Regions from separate parts of the Microbulbifer sp. MCCC 1A16149 genome, predicted to be linked through region 1. Evidence: predicted binding sites of a transcription regulator. Region 1 holds the regulator's gene; each other region holds the start of a gene.

Region 1 (6,619 bases):
ATTTCTTCTGGGGACCGCATCAGGGTCGCATTGCAGTGATCCAGCTTGCCGAGGTTCTCCGGCTCGAACAGCAGGTCCCAGCTGTCCTCAGGTAGCACTCCACCGAATGCCTTGCGCACCGCCTGCACGTTGTAGCCGATACCCACGGTACCCCACAGATACGGGAAGGCGTATTCATTGGCCGGGTCGAACAGTGCCAGACGCTGCATGAACTCGGGGTCATTTTGCTCCCAATTGACGATACGGCTGCGATCGAGCTTCTGCAGCTGCCCCGCGGCAATGTATTTGGGAATGTTGTCGGAGCCGGGCACGATGACGTCAAACTGACGCCCCTCTTTCAGCCAGACCTCCTCCAGCTCTTCGATATCGTCGAATTCGAAGTAGTGCACCTTGATGCCGCTGGCGGCTTCAAAGTTGGCGATGGTGTCCTCGGCAATGGATTCAGACCAGTTGGCAAAGTGGAGTTCTCTCGCCTGGGCTTGAACGCCGAACCCGATGGCAGTGGCCAGAATGACCAGTAGTTTGAATAGTGGGCGCATGCTCTACTCTCGCTCCGCAGCTGTGCTGCACGGTTGTCCAGCGCTGACCGCCGTGCATTCCAGCCACTGGCAGCAAGCATCGAATCCTGAAACCGCTTGGACCCGAAAGTACCGGTCGCTTGCGCGAACCTCTGTTGAGCAACGCATCCTTCGTGCTACAGATACCGGGTGCAAATTCCGAGCCGGCTCCGGTGAGCCCCCGGATTAGTACCGAATGAAACAATAACTGAATTTCAATTCGGTTTTCGAGGGCGCGTATTAAAACAGAAACTGGCGGTCATTTCACAGACCGGAGGACGATTTCCTGCATTTGCCCACCCAGAAAACAAAAACGGCCCCTTGAGGGCCGTTTTCGAAGAACCCGGCACTGGCCGGGTTCACTGTACTTTCCGTCGACTGTGCGATCAGCCTTTGTAGACCGGGAACTTGGCGCAGATTTCCAGAACCTTGGCTTTCACCTCGGCGATGGTGGCGTCTGCATTGCCCTTCTCCAGCGCGTCCAGCACGTCGCAGATCCAGTTGGTGAGCTGCTTGGTCTCTTCCACACCGAAACCACGAGTGGTGATCGCCGGGGTGCCGACACGCAGGCCACTGGTGATGAACGGGGAGCGCGGATCGTTGGGAACGGCGTTCTTGTTCACGGTGATGTTGGCGTTGCCCAGGGCTTCGTCCGCATCCTTGCCGGTGTACTCTTTACCGATCAGGTCAACCAGCATCAGGTGGTCGTCAGTACCGCCGGAGACGATGTTGATACCGCGGTCGAGGAAGGTCTCGGCCATGGCGCGGGCATTCTCTACCACTTTCTGCTGGTAGGCCTTGTATTCCGGGGTCATGGCTTCCTTGAAGGAAACCGCTTTGGCCGCGATCACGTGCATCAGCGGGCCGCCCTGACCGCCCGGGAATACCGCGCTGTTCAGTTTCTTCTCGATCTCTTCATTGGCCTTGGCAATGATGATGCCGCCGCGCGGGCCGCGCAGGGTCTTGTGGGTAGTGGAAGTCACGACATCTGCGTGGGGCACAGGCGACGGGTAAGCGCCAGCGGCAACCAGACCGGCAACGTGGGCCATGTCGACCATCAGGTAGGCGCCCACCTTGTCGGCGATGGTGCGGAAACGGGCCCAGTCCATGATGCGGCTGTAGGCGGAGAAACCGGCAACGATCATCTTCGGCTTGTGCTCCAGTGCCAGGCGCTCCACTTCTTCGTAGTCCACTTCGCCGGTTTCCGGATTCAGACCGTACTGCACTGCGTTGTAGATCTTGCCGGAGAAATTCACCTTGGCACCGTGGGTCAGGTGACCGCCGTGGGCGAGGCTCATGCCCAGCACGGTGTCGCCTGGGGCGCACAGGGCCTGGTATACGGCGGCGTTGGCCTGGGAGCCGGAGTGGGGCTGGACGTTGGCGTAGTCGGCGCCGAACAGTTCCTTGGCGCGCTCGATGGCCAGGGCCTCTACCTTGTCGACGTACTCACAGCCACCGTAGTAGCGCTTGCCGGGGTAACCTTCCGCGTACTTGTTGGTGAGGCTGGTGCCCTGGGCTTCCATCACCTGCGGGCTGGTGTAGTTTTCCGAGGCGATCAGCTCGATGTGTTCTTCCTGGCGGCGGTCTTCGTCCTGAATGGCGGACCACACATCCGGGTCGTATGAAGCAAGAGTGACGGATTTATCAAACATGGTGTTCCCTCGGATGATAAGGCGCGAATCGCGCTAGCATAATCTCGACAAGGGCAAATCCCGACCTATTTGTGACCGGCCCGCCCCCAGAAAGCGGCGCATTGTACACCAACGGAGAGCCCGCGGCGCAAAGGGTGCACATGAAACAAATTCAATTCAGCGCCCCGCGCAATTCAAGTTGCTCAGCGCAGTGCTGAACCCGGGCGGTACAGGATTCCGCCCCCCGGAAACGCAAAACGCGACCCGAGGGGTCGCGTTCTGATACTGGCAGCCACCTGTCCCTTACCAGCTGATCAGGTAGAAGCGCCAGTCTCTGGAAGCAGGGTATTGCCTCAGAAGCGGAATACCAGGGTGCCGGACCAGAAATCCACATCCTCTTCCACCAGCGTGTATTCGGCTTCCAGGTTAACGGTCTCGGAGAGATTGAAGCCCAGGCCCAGACCTGCAGACAGGCCGGAATCACTTTCTTTCTCGCCTTCGAAATCGACACTTTCGTTCAGCACACCCAGGCGGCCCTTGAAGTAGAGGTCGCCCTGGCTGCGGTAGGTCGCGTAGGCGCCAAAGGTGGAAATGGAGTAATCCCAGCGGAAGTCACCCCAACCGCTGTTAAAACGCGCTTCACCATCTACCAGGGAAGTGGTGTATTCGCCTTCCAGGCCGAATCCAGAATTCCAGGTATAACCAGCGCGGATGCCCGCATTGAACGGGCTATCGCCATTAATGGAGGTCTTCATCAGGCCCGCCACGGTACCGAAGTAACCGCCTTCACTGGCCTGAACAGAAATTGAACAACCCAGCATCACCGCTGCCGCTAAAACTTTTTTCATCATGTTATTTATGCCCCAAAAGCATCGTGTTTATTTTGCGGGCGGCATTCTAATGAAATAAATTTGGCGCCAACAGCCCCCGGCCATTACACGCGATTACAGCGGCAAGTGAGATCCGACTGTTCCCGTCAGCCGTAAACAGGCAGATACCCATTTGTTGAGAGAGCACTGCAATCTAAATGACATGCAGTTGCAACGGAGGTTTGATAGTTTGGTAAAAAAACACAGAAGAGTAATAAATATGAAGTCTCGAATGAGTTTATTGCTGCCCCTGGCCCTGCTCACTGCCTGTGCCGCCAACCCGGCGCAGCAGGCGGTTACCGCCACGGGGACCCTGGTGCAGGAAAACGGCAAGTTTTACCTGCTCGGTGAGCAGGACCGCTACCACATGAACCGCATGCCGCAGCTCAACTACAACACTTATCTGGGGCAGGAACTGCTGGTAGAGGGTGAGATTCCCCGTTATTGCCACCAGGCCTGGCAGGACTCTGTGGTAAACGTGCAAGGCGGCGCCGAGATGGTCGACCTGAACAAGGTGGACTGGTCTGATTGCCTGGCACCGGACAAGGTCAGCCTGGTCACCGGCGATGGCCTCCAGCTCGTGTACGACTGGGAAGAAATCGAGCTGCGCGACTACCACTTTTAAACATGCCTGTTTTGGGGTGCGCCGCCTGCTAACGGCGCACTTCAGCCCCCCCCCGCACCCACGCCGGCCGTTCACTGTTCGAGCAGCCGACGCCTACCGCAACACGAAGTTGTTGCGCCTTGACCCAGATCAAGCGCCTTTCACGATGGAAGACAACAATGGGTTGTCGATTGTCATTACCCGTCAAGGAGGCACGATATGAACGGTATCTACCGACAGCTCTGTGATGACCACAAGCACATGCAGAACCTGCTGGATGCGTTTGAGCTGCTGTTACAAGAGTTGGCTCAACAGGATCGCGATCCCGCGACCCTGAGCATGATTCTCGATGCGCTGGATTACTTCTCCGTTTACCCGGACCAGTGGCACCACCCGGTGGAGGACCTGGTATTCGAACAGTTGCTGGGTAAACCGCTGGATATTAGGGATGTGGTGGAGCAGATATCCCGGGAACACCGGGCTATCGCCGAGGCCACACGCAGTATGAACCGGCTCTTTTATGCCGTCGCCAATGATGCCGCCGTGGAACGGGAACAGCTATTCAGTACCGCTCGCGAGTATATTTCCCTGCAGCGCGAACATATGCGAAAAGAAAATGAGATATTGCTGCCACTGGTCAACCAGTACCTGACAGAAACCGATTGGGAAGAAGTCACCGCAGCCCTGGCGGACAGGCAGAGCTGTCATTTCCATCGCGGCGTCAAGCGTCTCTACGAGGCTATCTATCAGGATCTCGCGGAGAATAAAGTGACGACAGCCTGTTGAGCAGGGACTGGCCGCTTCACGAAGCGGTCAGTCGTTTTCGTAACTGCAGTGGGTGCCCGCCAGCTCGCTGAGCGCGATCAGATCGAGAATGGTAATCGCCCTGCCCTGTACACGGATCAGGCCCTGCTTCTGGAAGCGCGAAATCAACCGGCTGACCGTTTCCGCGGTCAGGCCCAGATAGTTGGCGATGTCGATCCGCTGCATGGACAGTTTGAATTCGCTGGCGGAGTAGCCGCGACGGGCGTAGCGGCTGGAAATATTAATCAGCAGCGCCGCCAGGCGGCTTTCCGCCGAGCGCTTGCCCAACAGCAACAGCACATCGCTGTCCTGCTTCAGCTCTTCGGAAAAAATGTTGTAGATCTGCTTCTGCAGTGCCGGCACCTGCTGCGCCAGGTTCTCCAGCTGGGTGAACGGCAGTACACACACGCTGCTGTCTTCCAGCGCTTCCGCGTAGCCCGGGTGCGAACCACCACTGTAGGCATCCAACCCCAGCAGTTCACCGGGCAGGGCAAAATGCGTGACCTGGGTATCGCCATCGGCACCGATCACCGCCGACTTGAAGCTGCCGGAACGGATCGCGTACAGATTGGAAAAGGGATCGCCGGCGCGAAACAGGGTGTCTCCCGCCTTAAGGATTTTCTTCTTGCGCGTCACCTGTTCGAGGCGCTCGATGTCCTCCTCCGCCAGGCCCACGGGCAGGCACAGCCTTCTGACCGAACAACTTCCACAATTGACCGCGGTTGAGGGTTTCGACATTGTCTCTTCCATTTCCCGAATTCAGGGCACAAGCATTGCTTAAATCAGGGGCACAAACGCCCATGTCAAAATTGTATCCCCATCGCCCTTTTAAAGCACACGGGAGTATTGGGCCGCAGTTTCACTGCCGTGCAGGTAGCGATCAAAAGCAGAGGCAATATTGCGCAAAAACCAGCGGCCACGCTCTGTGACTTCCAGGTCATCATCCGTGTTGAGCAACAGCCCGTCCGCAATCAAGGGCTGTAATCGCGCCAGCTCCGGCGCAAAGTAGGCCGCGAAGGGACGCCCGATGCGGGCTTCCACATCGCGTTTGCGCAGCCGGAGATGGCACATCAGCTCCATGATCATCCACTGGCGCACGCGATCATCATCATCCAGCTGCCAGCCGCGACAGATTGCCTGGCCGCTTTCAGAAATTGCCCCGGCATACTCCTTCTGCCCGTGGTGGTTCTGCCAATAGCCATCGCGGCTGTAGCTGATCGCCGAGGCGCCGAGGCCCACTAGCGCATCCGCCGGCATCAACGTATACCCCTGGAAGTTGCGCGCCAGCTGACCCCGTGTGGCAGCGGCAGCCATGGGATCATCCGGGCGGGAAAAGTGGTCCATCCCCAGGAACAGGTATCCCGCATCGATCAGCCGGCGACTTGCCGCCAGTTGCATGGCGATCTTCGACTCGGGGGACGGGATCAGGTCCGTACTGATCAGGCGCTGCGCCTTGAACCGCTGCGGCAGGTGCGCGTAGTGATACAGCGCAATGCGATCCGGGGCCAGGTCGATCACCGTGTCGATGGTGCGCTCGAGACTCTCCACGTCCTGTCCCGGTAGCCCGTAGATCAGGTCGTAGGAGATGGAGCGAAAGCCGCGCTCGCGTGCCGCATGGGTAAGCGCCCGCACCTGCTCGGGCGGACAGATCCGGTTGATGGCGCGCTGCACATCCGGGTTAAAGTCCTGAATCCCCATACTCAGCCGGTTGAATCCCAGGCCTCGCAGCGTATCCAGGGTTTCCACTTCCAGTACCCGCGGATCGGCCTCAATGCTGTACTCCGCATCCTCTCCGGGCTGCAGCGCGAACACTTCCTGCAGGCCGTGGATCAGGCGGGTCAGATCGCTGTCGTTCAGGTAGGTCGGCGTGCCGCCGCCTAAATGCAACTGCGTCACCGGAACGTCGGCGACCCGCTCCCGGTACCACTGCGCTTCCTGCAGCACCCGGTCCAGATAGGTAGAGGCGAGACCGTACTGACGGGTGATCACCTTGTTACAGGCGCAGAAATAACACAGGGAACGGCAGAACGGGATATGCACGTACAGCGACAATGTCTGCACATCCTGCAGTGCCTCCCAGGGTTTTCCACCGGACTCCGGCGAGCCGGTGCCAGCACTCAGCGGCACAAACCGGTCGGCGGTGGGGTAAGAGGT
Region 2 (6,619 bases), 2.2 Mb from region 1:
GCGACGACACCCTGTTTTACTTCACCACCTGTGGCTGGATGATGTGGAACTGGCTGGTGAGCGGACTGGCCTGTGGCGCCACCCTGGTGTTGTACGATGGTTCGCCGTTCTACCCGGCAGCCCAGTGCCTGTGGGATATGGCGGACGAGGAAAACATCAGTGTGTTCGGCACCAGTGCCAAATACATTGCCGCGCTGGAAAAAGCCGGCTGCAAACCCTGTGAGAGCCACAAGCTGGAGCGTTTGCGCGCGGTACTTTCCACCGGCTCCCCACTGGCCCACGAGGGGTTCCGTTACGTGTACCGGGATATCAAGTCGGATGTCTGCCTGTCTTCCATTTCCGGCGGTACCGACATTGTCTCGTGTTTTGCCCTGGGCAATCCGGTGTTGCCGGTGTATCCCGGCGAGTTGCAGTGTCGCGGACTCGGTATGGCGGTAGAGGTCTGGAACGACGACGGCAAGGCGGTACTGGAAGACAAGGGAGAGCTGGTTTGCGCCAAGTCTTTCCCGTGTATGCCCATCGGTTTCTGGAATGATCCCGACGGCAGCAAATACCACGGTGCCTACTTCGACAACTGGCCCGGTGTCTGGGCCCATGGGGACTATGCGGAAATCACCGAACACGGCGGCGTGATCATCTATGGTCGTTCCGATGCGGTGCTCAATCCCGGTGGTGTGCGTATCGGCACCGCAGAAATCTACCGCCAGGTGGAAAAGGTTGAGGAGGTGCTGGACAGCATCTGCATCGGCCAGGAGTGGCGTGACGATGTACGAGTGGTGCTGTTTGTGGTGTTGCGTGAAGGCCTGACCCTGGACGACGACCTGATCCAGAAGATTCGAACCACGATTCGCGCCAATACCACGCCCCGCCATGTGCCGGCCAAAGTGATCCAGGTTGCGGATATCCCGCGTACCATCAGCGGCAAGATTGTGGAGCTGGCAGTGCGCAACGTGGTGCACGGTAAGCCGGTCAAGAATCAGGAGGCGCTGGCCAATCCGGAAGCGCTGAAGCTGTATGAAAAACTGCCTGAGCTCGCTGGTGAATAACTGCCGCCAGGCGAGCCGCGGTAACCGGCAAAAAAGCCGGATTCAGCAGACTGATCCGGCACAAGGCTAGGCATTTTTTTCAGCAAGCTGTGGCCCGGGAACTAAGGTTCCCGGGCTTCTGCGTTTGGGTTATGCCGTTTTCATTCGGTGACCGGTGTCCGCCTTCTCCAATCGCGCCTGCTCTTCATTCATCTTGCGCAGCGCCATCCGGGTAATATACCCGCCCATCACACATACAAAGGCGATGATGCCCAGGCTCAGTAGGCCGGAAAAACTGGTGAACAGGTCGATCATTGCGTCCATGATTGCCTCCGCGATTGATTAGGCGGGGATTGTTCGTTTTCCCCAGCCACTTGCCTTTAACTGACTCCAGTGTAAAGTGGCGCCGATTGTGCCCCTTGATCCAGGTCAAGGCTCCGTCAGTTTGCCGCGTGTTTCAGCGGATTCCGGGCTTTGATTGCACTTTGGTGGGAGGGCTGGCGGCCGGTGATACATCGCCTGCTGCGCTACCCGGAATGAACGATTCTGCGCTAGGCTTGCGTTACGCTGTAGAAAACGGATTCCGGTATCTGTTCACAAAAACTCAGCCTCTATAAATCAATAATTTCACGGAAGATAAATATGATTACCTATCTATACTGGGCCGCTGTTATTTCGCTGGTCGTACTGTCCCTTTTTGCAGGCAGTCGGCTCGGTAGCCTGGGTAAAGGTGCCATTGTCGGTGCCATCATCTTTCTCGCCGGCTGGCTTGCCTATTACTTCCATTTCGAACAGGTGTTCGTGAAACGCTTCGGCGGGGTGATGCGTATCACTGTGCCGGAGGGGCAACGCCATCTGGGCGCCACCTGGAAAGATGACAACCTCTGGGTGGAAAACTACGACCCCGAAAGCAACGAGTGCATCTTCAGCGAATATTCCAAGGGCAACCTGCTGGAAGGGCGGGTCATCGTCCGCAACTGTAACCCGTTGATGGAGCGCACCGGCTCAGCGACGGCGCCTGGACGCTGAATTGTCTCAAGGGGCTGGCCAGATCATCGACGTAACCCCTCGACTGGCATACCGGCCGGTGGTGTAAAGTCCGGTAAAGTTGCGCCGACTGCGGCAACTTTCACCGGCGCTCGGCGTTGCAGTGTTGATGATTGGCAAACGGATATTTGTCTTGCGCGTATTTTTCTTCGCTTCCATGGTTTCCCGCTTTCAGATCGCGGCGTTCGTGCTGCTCGCTCTATCGCTGTTGCTGTTGCCTCAGGCGGGTAATGCCCTGCCATTTTTCGACAATCTGCCCAAATTCAAAATCCGCGTTTCCGAAGACCGCGAGCTTCAGGACTGGCTGAAAGACCAGGTCAAGGAACAGCGCAAATCCAGCAGTGTGCTCAAGGCCTACGAGGATCCACTGGATGTGGCCCGCTACGAGCGCGGCACCCTGGAAAAACTGCTGCGTTCGCGCGGTTATTACGATGGCCGGGTTCGGCAATCGGTGACCGACGGCGAGATCCTGTACCGGGTCGTGCCCGGGCCGCTGTACCGCATTAAATCTCTCGAAGTGAATATGCCTCCGCACCTCAAGTCCGGTTTCCCGGGTGTGGGATTGCGGGAGGGTGAACCCCTGGAGGCGGAAAAGGTCACCGAGGGCGTTAAACGTATTGAAAATTACCTGGCGGAAAATGCCTGCCTGCTGAATGTGGATGTGGATTACCAGGCGACGGTCATTCACAGCGAACATGCGGCGAGACTGGAATACCGTGTGGCGCAGAGCCCCGAGGTAAATATTGGACAGGTGTATGTGGAAGGGGTGACCACGGTTGATGAGGACTTTCTGCGCAAGCGCCTGAAGCTGGAACCGGGAGACTGTTTCTCCCGGGGAAAAATGGATGCGGCCAAGCTGCGCCTGCTGCGCACCAACCTGATTGCCGGGGTGAACGCGGAGGTTTCCGAGCCCAGCGCAGGGATTGTGGATATCACTTTTCTGGTGATCGAGCGCAAGCACCGGACGATTCGTCTGGGGGTGGGGTACACATCCGATGAGGGCGCTGGAGTCTCGGCGGGTTGGGAACACCGCAATATTCTCGGTCGCGGTGAAAAGATTGAGGTGGAAACCCGGGTCAACGAGGTAAAACAGTCCCTCAAGACGGAGCTGCTGGTACCGCGCTTCTTTCGCGATGATCAGGATTTTTCCGCCAAGGCCGAAGCATCCAATGAAGAACGGGATTCTTACGAGGCGCGGTCCGTCACCATCGGCGGCATTATTTCCCGCCGTCATACCAAACACCGCACCTTCAGTGTGGGTAGCGAGCTGAAGTTCAGTAAGGTGCAGGAAGAGGGCGAGCAGAGCGAAAACTACAACCTGCTGTCGTTTCCCCTCGGGCTCAAAATTGATACCACCGACAATCTGCTCGATGCTCACAAAGGGGCGACCGTGGCCCTGGAGGTCAAACCGTATTTCGATCTGCGGGGCTCGGGCACCCGGTTTGTAAAAAATACCCTGGTTGCCACCGGTTACCTCACTGCGGAAGAGACCCGCTTTGATCCCACCCTGGCGGTGCGCATCAAGGCCGGTGTCATCAGTGGTATCGACAACCTGGATATTCCAGCGGACGAACGTTTCTATGCCGGCGGTGGTGGCTCGGTGCGTGGCTACGCTTACCAGGCCCTGGGGCCGCGGCGCCTGATCCCCTCTACGGTACCCGGCGAGCCGCCGACCCTGTCTGATCCCATCGGTGGACGCGCACTCAGCGAAGTCTCTTTCGAGGGCCGTTTCCGGTTTACCGAAACCTGGGGCGGTGTCCTGTTCCTCGATGGCGGTAATGCCTACGCCGATCCGCAGCCGAGTTTTAATGACCTCTACTGGGGTGTCGGCCTGGGGGTACGTTATATGACGTCCTTCGCGCCACTGCGGTTTGATATCGCCTTCCCGCTGGACCGTCGTGATGATCTGGACGACAGCAGTTACCAGATTTACGTCAGTCTCGGACAGGCGTTCTGAACCATGGCTGATTCAAACGTCCCCAACCCCGTCCCGCCCGCAGGCGCTTCCAAACACAGGTCGCGCAAACGCTGGCCGCGCGCGCCGCGCCTGACGCTGATTGCCGCCAGCCTGTTGTTGCCTCTGTTGATGGCGATTTTCCTGGTGGGCTCCGAAAGTGGTCGCGAGGCGATTACCCGCGGTGGTCTGGCTATTGCCCGGCACTATTTGCCCGACCTGGAAATCAATGCGGAAGGGTTGCGCAGCCAGGCGCTGGGCCTCTGGTATTTCGAGCGCCTGCAGGTGCGCTACAAAGAACGCCCCATGATCGAGGCGCATCAGTTGACCCTGCATGTGGATATCCAGCACCTGTTGCGCAATCAGATTCATATCCCGGAGCTAAGTGCCCACACCTTCCTGTTCGATAACACGCTGCTGGGGGAATACCTGCAGGCCCACGTGAGTGAAGAGGAGGTGGAAGACGTGGCCGAGGAGGTGGATGACCCCACTATGCCGGCGATCTGGCTGGAGCGGCTCGCGGTGGAGCAGCTCACCGTGATCGATGCTGCGCTGACGGATTTTCCGGTGGTGGCGGTCAACGGTCACGGCAGTTACCGCTGGCCCGGCCGCGAATCCGCCCTGGCGCTGGAGATCGATGAAATCCAGGGCAGCGCAATGCACGTGCAGCTGGATGGCCGCATGCAGAGCGATACCATCTATGCATTGACCCTGTCTGCGAGTGAGCAAAGCGGTGGTTTTCTCGGTCGCACCTTGCAACTGCCGGCCGGTGAAGTGCTCGATGCCGATGGCCGCTTTCTGCTGGAGCTGGCCGGTGACAATCAGCTCAATGTGACCGTGGAGCAGTTTTCCCTGCCGCTGGTACATCACCGCTTCGGCCTCGCCGGAAGTGCGGAGGTGGTACTCGCGCCCTGGTCGGTATCTACCGACGAATTGTCGCTCACCGTGGATGATTCCCGTCACGCCCTGCGCGGTCAGATCAATGGCGAATCCATGGACCTGAAGCTGCAGTTAAACCGATTGCCGATAGCCATTTCGCAACCCTGGCAGGACTACCTTCAGGGCGGCTGGCTGTCGGCAGATCTGGCCGTAACGGGGCCGCTCAGTTTACCCAGTGTGGACGGTACCCTGGAGCTCAGGTCCAGCTATCAGGAGCAGCCGCTTCATGTGACCGGTGAAGTGGAAACCGAAAAAGAAGTTATCCACATCCGCACCGCGCGTGTGGAGCTGGCCGATGCGGCGCTGGATGCAAGCGGCAGTGTGGATATCGGCGCTGAATCCATTGACCTGAAAGCGGTCATCGAGCAGCTGGCGGTGGCCGAGATACGCAAAATCCTGGCAGCGTTAAAAGAAACCCGTGATGTGGAGATTCCACCGGAACTTGATGGATTCATCGAGCGCCTGCAGGTGACCGCCGCCGGTCCGTGGAAGAATCCCCAACTCACAGTACAACTTGATAGCACGGCGCAGTACCGGGAGCTGGATACCACCCTGCAAGGGCACGGCAGCGGTAACCTGGAAACCTTCGCGATCAGCGATCTGGTACTGGAGGGGAAGGGGCTGCGCGTCAGTGGTAGCGGCGAGGTCGATATACAGGGCAAGGCGCTGCAGTTTCAACTGGATGTGGCGGCGCGCGGGCTGCTGCCAGCGGAACAGTTCGGAGTGCCGGTAGACCCGGGAACCAAGGTCGACCTGGATGCGGTAGTGTCTGTGGTCGGGCCTTTCAGCAACCCCAAAATGTCCGCGCGGCTGTCCTCCGACGGCCACTATCGGGAATACCGCTATCGCCTGCGCGGCGGCGCTGCCGGGAACGCAGAGGAGCTTACCTTCGACCGTCTGCGCCTGGATCTCTACACCGATGGCGCCGCGCAGCCCGCGGAGCCCGGCGCCCAGTCGCTGGTCGCCGGCGAAGTGGAAGAGCCGGGCCAGGACTACCCGCTGCAGCAATCCCGTGAGCGCGTGCGGGGGGCGGCAGCCCTGGCCGCCGACTCCGAGGCCGCTCGCCAGCGGGGTAATGCCTGGCTGGAGCTGAACGGGGTGGTGGAGCCGAAGGCGCAACGCGCTACCGGTAGTGTGGCCGGACGCAATATTCCACTTGGGCTGGCCAAGCTGGCCGGCGTGCAATTACCCCCCTCGCTGAGCGGGGAACTCAGTATCGACGGCCAGTTCTCCGGCCCCTTCGCTTCCCCGGAAGCCACCGCAAATATCCTCGGTCTGGGGGAGTTTCGCGGGGAACCCTGGCACGTACAGGGCGATGTGAGTTACGGCAAGGCGCAGATCATGCTGTCCGAGGTCAAGCTGCTGTGGGCGGGACGCAACCAGCTCACCGCCGATGGCAGCCTGAGCGAGCAGGCGCTGGATCTGGAGGTGCGCGCCCAGGCGGTGCTGGCGGATTTCGAAGAGTGGATCAGCGCGGATATCAGTGACAGTGGCGAGCTGTCTCTGTGGGCCACCGCGCGGGGTACCCCGCAAAACCCGGACCTCGAGGGAGAGCTCAAAATCAGCGGGCGCGCGCCTGCGCTGCGGGACGATGCGCTGGTGCAGGCGCCACTCACACTGTTGCTTAACTGGCAAACCCGCGCCGGTAACCTGG
Region 3 (6,619 bases), 270 kb from region 1:
GTGGAATAGGAACCTTTGGACCAGGGGTTGGCAGACCACTTGGACTGCATGGCAGTACCGGAGAAGGCGGCGGAGGTGCCGGGGAACACATTGTCCACAATGCCGTGGAAGTGGTTGATGTCCGCCTGGGTAGGTGCGGCAAACGGCTGGTCGCTCCCCAGGTTGGCACCGTAGGTACCACCAAAGAAGTTCACCAGAATGCCGTCGGTCTTGCCATTTACCGAGGTGGAGTCCCAGGTGTCGAACAGCTCCGGACGGCCCACATAGGTCACACCGTTACCGGTCACCGCCTGGCCATTGACGTACTGGGTCTGGGTCCAGGGGCGGCTGTTGTGGTGCAGCGCCATCTTGCCGTTGCTACCGAAAGCCATCTGCTCGATCGCCATGCGTTTTTCCGGGCGGAAGCTGTTGTACAGCGCCGGCTCGATATCCACATCGCGCAGCAGGGAGAACGGCAGTGCCAGCACCAGCTTGTCGCAGTTGTGCACATAGCCGTCTTCGAAAGTCAGGGTGTAAGGGCCGTTGATATCACCGCGAATGGCCACCAGCTTGCGACCGGTCTCGACCGTGCCCTCGGGCAGCTGTTCGACCATCTTGCGCCACAGCTGATCGTTACCACCGGCGATACGGAAGCGCTCGTCGGTACCCGCCAACGGGGTCGCACTGTTGATCGGGTTCCACGCCAACAGGTAAATCAGGTTCAATGCAGTCTGGTCTTCCGGCTGGAGGCCGTATTCAGCAACCAGGTCCGCCTGGAATACCTGGCCCATATTGGAGTTGGCACCAATACCAACCTGATCCATCCAGGTGTTGGAGTCGATGTAATCCAGCGCCTTGTGGGTATCGTTGTGCCAGTCGTAGGTGGGCAGCCAGGGCGCATCATGCTGGATCTTCTTGAAGATCTTGTAGGTTTCACGCCACTCTTCGTTCAGCTGGTGCTCGGAGTAGTGCTGGCCGTTGACGAAATACAGCTCGTTACCACCGGGCACTGCGTTGCCGTTGACATCTTCCACGTCCAGACCCAGCTCATTGGCCAGGTTGCGCACCGCATTGTGCTCGGTAGAGATCAGCTCACCGCCGCGCTCAACCGGGCCGCCAAAAATAGAGCGGTTGGTGCTTACACGGCCACCCAGACGGGTGTTGCCTTCAAACACGGTGCTGGCGATGCCGTACTGCTGCAGGCGATGGGCACAGCGGATACCCGCCACACCACCACCGATGATCGCAACGCGACCGGGGCGGCCATCGCCATTGCCGCCACCCGGGTCGGCTTGTGCCGGCTTGGACACGCCGCCGAGCGATGCACCCACACCTACCGCAGCGGCACCAAAGCCCAGCTGCTTGAGGAAGCGACGGCGCTCTTCCGCAGAAGCCGCCTTGCCACCCAGGCGCGCACCCTCGGTAACGATATCGAGACTTTCATCGGCGGATATTCCGGTTTTGTCAGATAGCGCCTGGGCAACACGCATGCGGCGCAGCAACCCCGCCATGGGGGATAGAGACTTGCGGCTTCTCATGATTATTTTCCTGTGAGTCGAGAGAATTGGGAACCACGTCCCAAAAGTTATTTTTCCCGCCATTCTACAGAGACACACAAGAAATGGAATATTTATTCGGTTTTTAGCCAATTAGCGGAACTGAGTACTTACAAACCTGGTAAATGCATGTTTTTTATCAAATTTTTCACTATGAGAGCCAAGTCAGCGGCGGGAAATGTTTGTTTTTCAGCCAGATTTAATTAGAGATTTTATTCTACGACCGGCAATTTCTGGCTCGGCCACCGACTGCAACCTAATCCCCTGCAGCCATCAACCGACGCCGAATTCCACAGGTCTTGCGCAGACGGGCAGACGAACGAACCCGCAACCCCCTCCAACAATCTGTCGCCGTTATCCTCCTCGGAAATCCCTTTTGCAGAGCACTGCTCAATGCGTTCAGTGAGCAATGGGCTCCCCGTAAAAAGCTGCTAGATTTTATCCACCGGCTGTGCGCCTGCCCCGCCCCTATGTCGAGGCACCGAGCTGTGGTCAGCCAACATCAAAACCAATTACAAGAAGTACCAGACAGAACTGGAGCCATATAAAAAGATGAAAAGACTCATTCCAACCCTGTTCACCAGCGCCCTCGCCCTCGCCATTTCCGCTCAGGCCAGCGCTGCCGACGACCGCTACATCATCAAATTCAAAGAAGGCAAAGGCCCCGCGGTCAAAGCGATGATGGAAAAGAACGGGGGCCGCTCCGCGCTTGCACTGGAGAAACGCGGCGCGATGGCTGCGAACCTCCCCGGCAAAGCGCTCAACGCACTGCGCAACAACCCCAACGTGGAATACGTCGAACTGGATGTGAAGCGCTACCCCATGGCGGAAACCGTTCCCTTCGGTATTCCCATGGTGCAGGCAGACCAGCTCAGTGATGCCATGGCCGGCAACCAGACGGTGTGTATCATCGACTCCGGCTATGACATCAATCACGAGGATCTTCCCAGCGGAAACGTAACTGGTAACTACGACTCAGGTACCGGCGACTGGTTTACCGACGAAAACAGTCACGGCACCCATGTAGCCGGCACCATCGCCGCGATTGGTGGAAACGGTAAAGGTGTCGTCGGCGTGAACCCGAACGGCAACCTCAACCTGCACATCGTCAAGGTATTCGGTGCCGACGGCTGGGCTTACTCCTCCTCTCTGGTGGCTGCGGCTGATGAATGCGCGACCAACGGTGCCAGCGTGATCAATATGAGCCTCGGCGGCACCTTCAAGTCCCGCACCGAGGAACGGGCTTTTGCCGATCTGTACGCAAACCAGAATGTACTCTCCATTGCCGCCGCGGGTAATGACGGCAATACCCGTCACTCCTACCCCGCGTCCTACGACGCGGTGGTATCCGTTGCAGCCATCGACAGCAACAAGGTAGTTGCCGACTTCTCTCAGCAGACGGATCAGGTGGAACTGGCTGGCCCCGGTGTGGATGTGCTGTCATCCGTGCCGACCGGCATGAGCCTGGAAACCAGCCTGGTCGTGAACGGTAGCGCTATTGAGGCGGCAGCCATGGAAGGCAGTCCGCAGGGTAGCGTCACCGGCAACCTGGTGGATTGCGGCCTGGGCGAAGCTGCCTGTGCCAGCGCTTCTGGCCAGGTGTGCCTGATCTCCCGCGGCAATATCAGCTTCGCGGAGAAAGTGCAGGCCTGTGAGGCCGGCGGCGGTATCGCAGCGGTAATCTACAACAACGAACCGGGTATGCTGTACGGCACCATGGGCGAAGTGGCCACAGGTATTCCGTCCGTGGGCATTACCGATACCGATGGTGCCGCACTCCTCGGCCAGCTGGGCAGCAGCGCAAGTTTGACGATCGAGCCTGGCGATTATGCCTACTTTAACGGCACCTCCATGGCCACGCCCCACGTTGCCGGCGTGAGCGCCCTGGTGTGGAGCCACTTCCCCAGCTGTTCCGCCAGCGAGATCCGCTCGGCGCTGGCCAGTACTGCGGAAGACCTGGGCGCAGCCGGACGTGACAATGCTTACGGCTACGGTCTGGTACAGGCCAAAGACGCAGTGGACTACCTCACAGCAAATGGCTGCTCCGGCAGCGGTAATGGCGGTGGCGACGGCGGCAATGGCGGCGGCGGCAAGCCCTGCAAAGGTAAAAATTGCACACAATAACCTGCACACGTTGAATTCAGGGGGCCAATTGGCCCCCTTTTTTGTAGTGCTCGAAAATTTGTACTCCCCGCCCGCAGGCAAATTGATTTAAATCAATTTGAGCCCGATGCCCACCGTTAGAATCCGCGGTCGCCTGTGCCCGCCCGCGCAGTCATAACAATAGTCAGGGGGAGTGACGGCAATGGGAAATGCCGACAGCGATATCGTTTTTCAGAGTTACGGCCGCTGCTGTAACAGAGAAGGCTTTTTCATCGACTTCTACGACCGCTTTATGGGCAGCTCCGAAGAGATCCGTGCCCTGTTCAAGGACACCGACATGCCGGCGCAGCGTCACCTGTTGCGCAACGGCATCATGCAACTGGTGCTGCACGCACGGGGCATGCCGGATACCAAACTGAAAGCATTGGGGAAAAGTCATTCACGCGGTGGCTACGGTATACGCCCGGACTGGTACGGCCTGTGGCTGGATGCGCTGCTGGCAACCCTGCGCGAGTACGATCCCGAGTTCAATGAAGACACCGCTCTGGCCTGGCGCCGGGCTATCGAGCCGGGAATAGAGCTGATCCGCGGCGCTTACTGAACCCAACATTCCCGATCCCCACATGTAAAAAAGGCTCGCCGCATAACGGCAAGCCTTTTCACCAATCTACAATTAATTACTGTTGAAGATCAGTCACACACTTGTTGTATTCCTGAATGTACACATTACTACCGCGGTTAGGCACTTCATTTGACTTGTCCGCAGCAGAGTTACGACAACCCTCGATCTGATCAGGAGTCAGGTTTGTCGCCGGAACAGTCTGGCTGCGCTGATACATGTGTGCAGCCTGGTCGCGGTGAGCCTGGACCTGAGGTTCCGGAACCTGATAAAACATACCGGTGCTTTCATTGAACTGATAGAAGTTATCTCCACTTTTCCAGTAAGTTTTACCAAGAATCTGGACTTCAGCACTGCCCGCAGGTAACTGATCCATTGGCTGCTGTGCCTGAGCAAAACCGGCAACGGTACAAAACAGTACTACTGGTAATAGATAACGCATTTGGGATCCTCCTCTTCGGATGTGCCACGAAGTCTATTGAGGCATGTGGAGGGTCCCAACCGAATATTTTCAAAAAATTAGCGCTGTGACCGCCATGTCAAGGTTGATTTTTTTGAACGGGAAAGATTCCGGAGAGAAGTACTAACGGGCTGAAACGACCTTGGATTTCAGCCCCCCTCTAAGCCAAAACAAGGAAATTTATTCCTCGCCCACCATGGCTTCCTGTTCCTGTTTTTGCTCTTCTCGCAACATTTCAAGATGCTCGGTACGCTGTGCCGCGGACTCTCGTTGCGGCGCCAGATCACCAACCGGCGCCGTTTCCCGATTCAGAGCACGCTCTGTCGCCTGCTGTTCCGCACTATAGTCCGGTGCCAGTACCAGTTTTGGTCCATTGCTGTTGAACCCGATCAGCACCCAGATAAAAAACAGCAAGCACAAAAAGCGGATAATGAGGGTGCGATCCAGCAGCCAGTGCAAACTCTCGCCGTGGCTGCGCAGAAAGCGCACCCGCAGGACAATATTCATTAGCAGCAACACACAGGCAGTAATCACCACCCAGGTGGAGAGACCACCGAAAGCGGTCATCAGCCAGTTGGCTATCTGTGAGTTAAACTCCATCGCTCATCCCTCATTAGCGCTTGCGCGCCACCTGTTTCACCTGATCGGAAAATACGGCCTGCTGCAGGCCGATGCTACCCAGCGCTTCAACCGGTACAAAAACCTTGTTCTCGGATTCGGCCATACGATCGAGCACCTCCAGGGTACGGTAGGCAAGATATTTATCCGTCACCGATTTCGCCAGCAGGTCGTTGACCTCTTTCTGCCCCATGGCTTTTTCACGGGCGATGGCGCGATTCATTTTCTCCCGCTCCAGGTCGCGTTCCATCTGAATCTTCTGGATTTCGAACTGAGCCTTTTCCTGCTCGATCAACTCACGCCCAATGCCATGTGGAAAAGTAACCTAGAAAGTAACCTGAGTGAATTCCTATATAAAAATAGATCAGAAAATCGATAGCCCAGTAAAAACCAGTGAGACTACTTTTTTCGCCGTCTTTCAGCCCAGCGAAAAAGTAACCTGGATCGGAGTTACTCAGGGCAGTAAATCCTTTACGTGAATGCGCCCAAAAACCAACCAGACCAAATTTTAACCTGTAATCCACTTTTTCGCAGAGGTGGAAAGCCGAGTCCTGCTAAGTCTTTCGCTATCAATAGTGAGCGACGCCAAAACAAACGAAAAGCTACCATCCCATGCCCTGCAATACTGACTTCCAGAGCAGCACCTATATTCGCATTTTGGTCGCCCCAAAGATTCATCGATTAATAGTATGTTTCTTTGAATTAAACGTGATAATTAATTACGTAATCTTTAATCAAAGGTGATCGCGAGCCATAACGATATCCAACCGACAAATTTCCTCGAAATGAATACATATATACCTGACCTCCCACCATCCCTTCCCCCAAACTTCGAAATCGTACTCATTGATATAGTTGACCACCTCTATTCCCAACGGGTTCTGATACAGTGTATTGAACTCACTTTCCCTACATCTTCAGCAAAACATCCTCGAACGAGCAGGTTAAATTCAGTAACTCCCCAGCTTAAAGAAATAAAAAAGGCCGCAACAGGAAATACCCGTTGCGGCCTGAAAGTCACTCACTTGATTTACTATTGATTTAAGGCTTCGTAGTAATTCGACCGCTCAATCAGCAGATCACACACAGGCTTATGGAGGTCTATATGGATAATATTACCCTCTTTATTCGCTCCCGGTGCACCCGTTTCGGTAAGCAACTGCTCTTCCGGCGTCATAGCACAGTACATCTGGAAGCCATCGTTATTCGCCGTCCAGCCTCCAGTAGGTTCACCGTAAGGACCTGCACACCACTGACACGCGTCCAGAGGCGTCTCTCCGTTAC

What was found. The regulator FNR, encoded in region 1, switches genes on or off when oxygen is low (the NO sensors DNR and NnrR bind a similar motif). The targets are predictions, from matches to a motif close to TTGATNNNNATCAA.
Region 2: the regulator FNR is predicted to act here: its motif matches at 1,445-1,458, upstream of ACONT6_RS11875 (DUF3149 domain-containing protein).
Region 3: the regulator FNR is predicted to act here: its motif matches at 3,742-3,755, upstream of ACONT6_RS00820 (globin).

The regions. Positions count from the first base shown of each region.
Region 1 covers NZ_CP185959.1:469,580-476,198, reverse strand. Annotated here, with positions in the region: gene ACONT6_RS01980 (extracellular solute-binding protein) at 1-539, opposite strand, end outside; gene glyA (serine hydroxymethyltransferase) at 944-2,209, opposite strand; gene ACONT6_RS01970 (outer membrane beta-barrel protein) at 2,542-3,039, opposite strand; gene ACONT6_RS01965 (hypothetical protein) at 3,290-3,682, shown strand; gene ACONT6_RS01960 (hemerythrin domain-containing protein) at 3,881-4,447, shown strand; gene fnr (fumarate/nitrate reduction transcriptional regulator Fnr) at 4,475-5,203, opposite strand; gene hemN (oxygen-independent coproporphyrinogen III oxidase) at 5,294-6,619, opposite strand, start outside.
Region 2 covers NZ_CP185959.1:2,802,655-2,809,273, reverse strand. Annotated here, with positions in the region: gene ACONT6_RS11880 (acetoacetate--CoA ligase) at 1-1,046, shown strand, start outside; gene ACONT6_RS11875 (DUF3149 domain-containing protein) at 1,176-1,349, opposite strand; gene ACONT6_RS11870 (hypothetical protein) at 1,668-2,054, shown strand; gene ACONT6_RS11865 (autotransporter assembly complex protein TamA) at 2,182-4,029, shown strand; gene ACONT6_RS11860 (translocation/assembly module TamB domain-containing protein) at 4,033-6,619, shown strand, end outside.
Region 3 covers NZ_CP185959.1:199,359-205,977, reverse strand. Annotated here, with positions in the region: gene ACONT6_RS00830 (flavin monoamine oxidase family protein) at 1-1,517, opposite strand, end outside; gene ACONT6_RS00825 (S8 family serine peptidase) at 2,088-3,659, shown strand; gene ACONT6_RS00820 (globin) at 3,841-4,239, shown strand; gene ACONT6_RS00815 (hypothetical protein) at 4,316-4,699, opposite strand; gene ACONT6_RS00810 (hypothetical protein) at 4,898-5,317, opposite strand; gene ACONT6_RS00805 (hypothetical protein) at 5,331-5,585, opposite strand; gene ACONT6_RS00800 (X2-like carbohydrate binding domain-containing protein) at 6,369-6,619, opposite strand, start outside.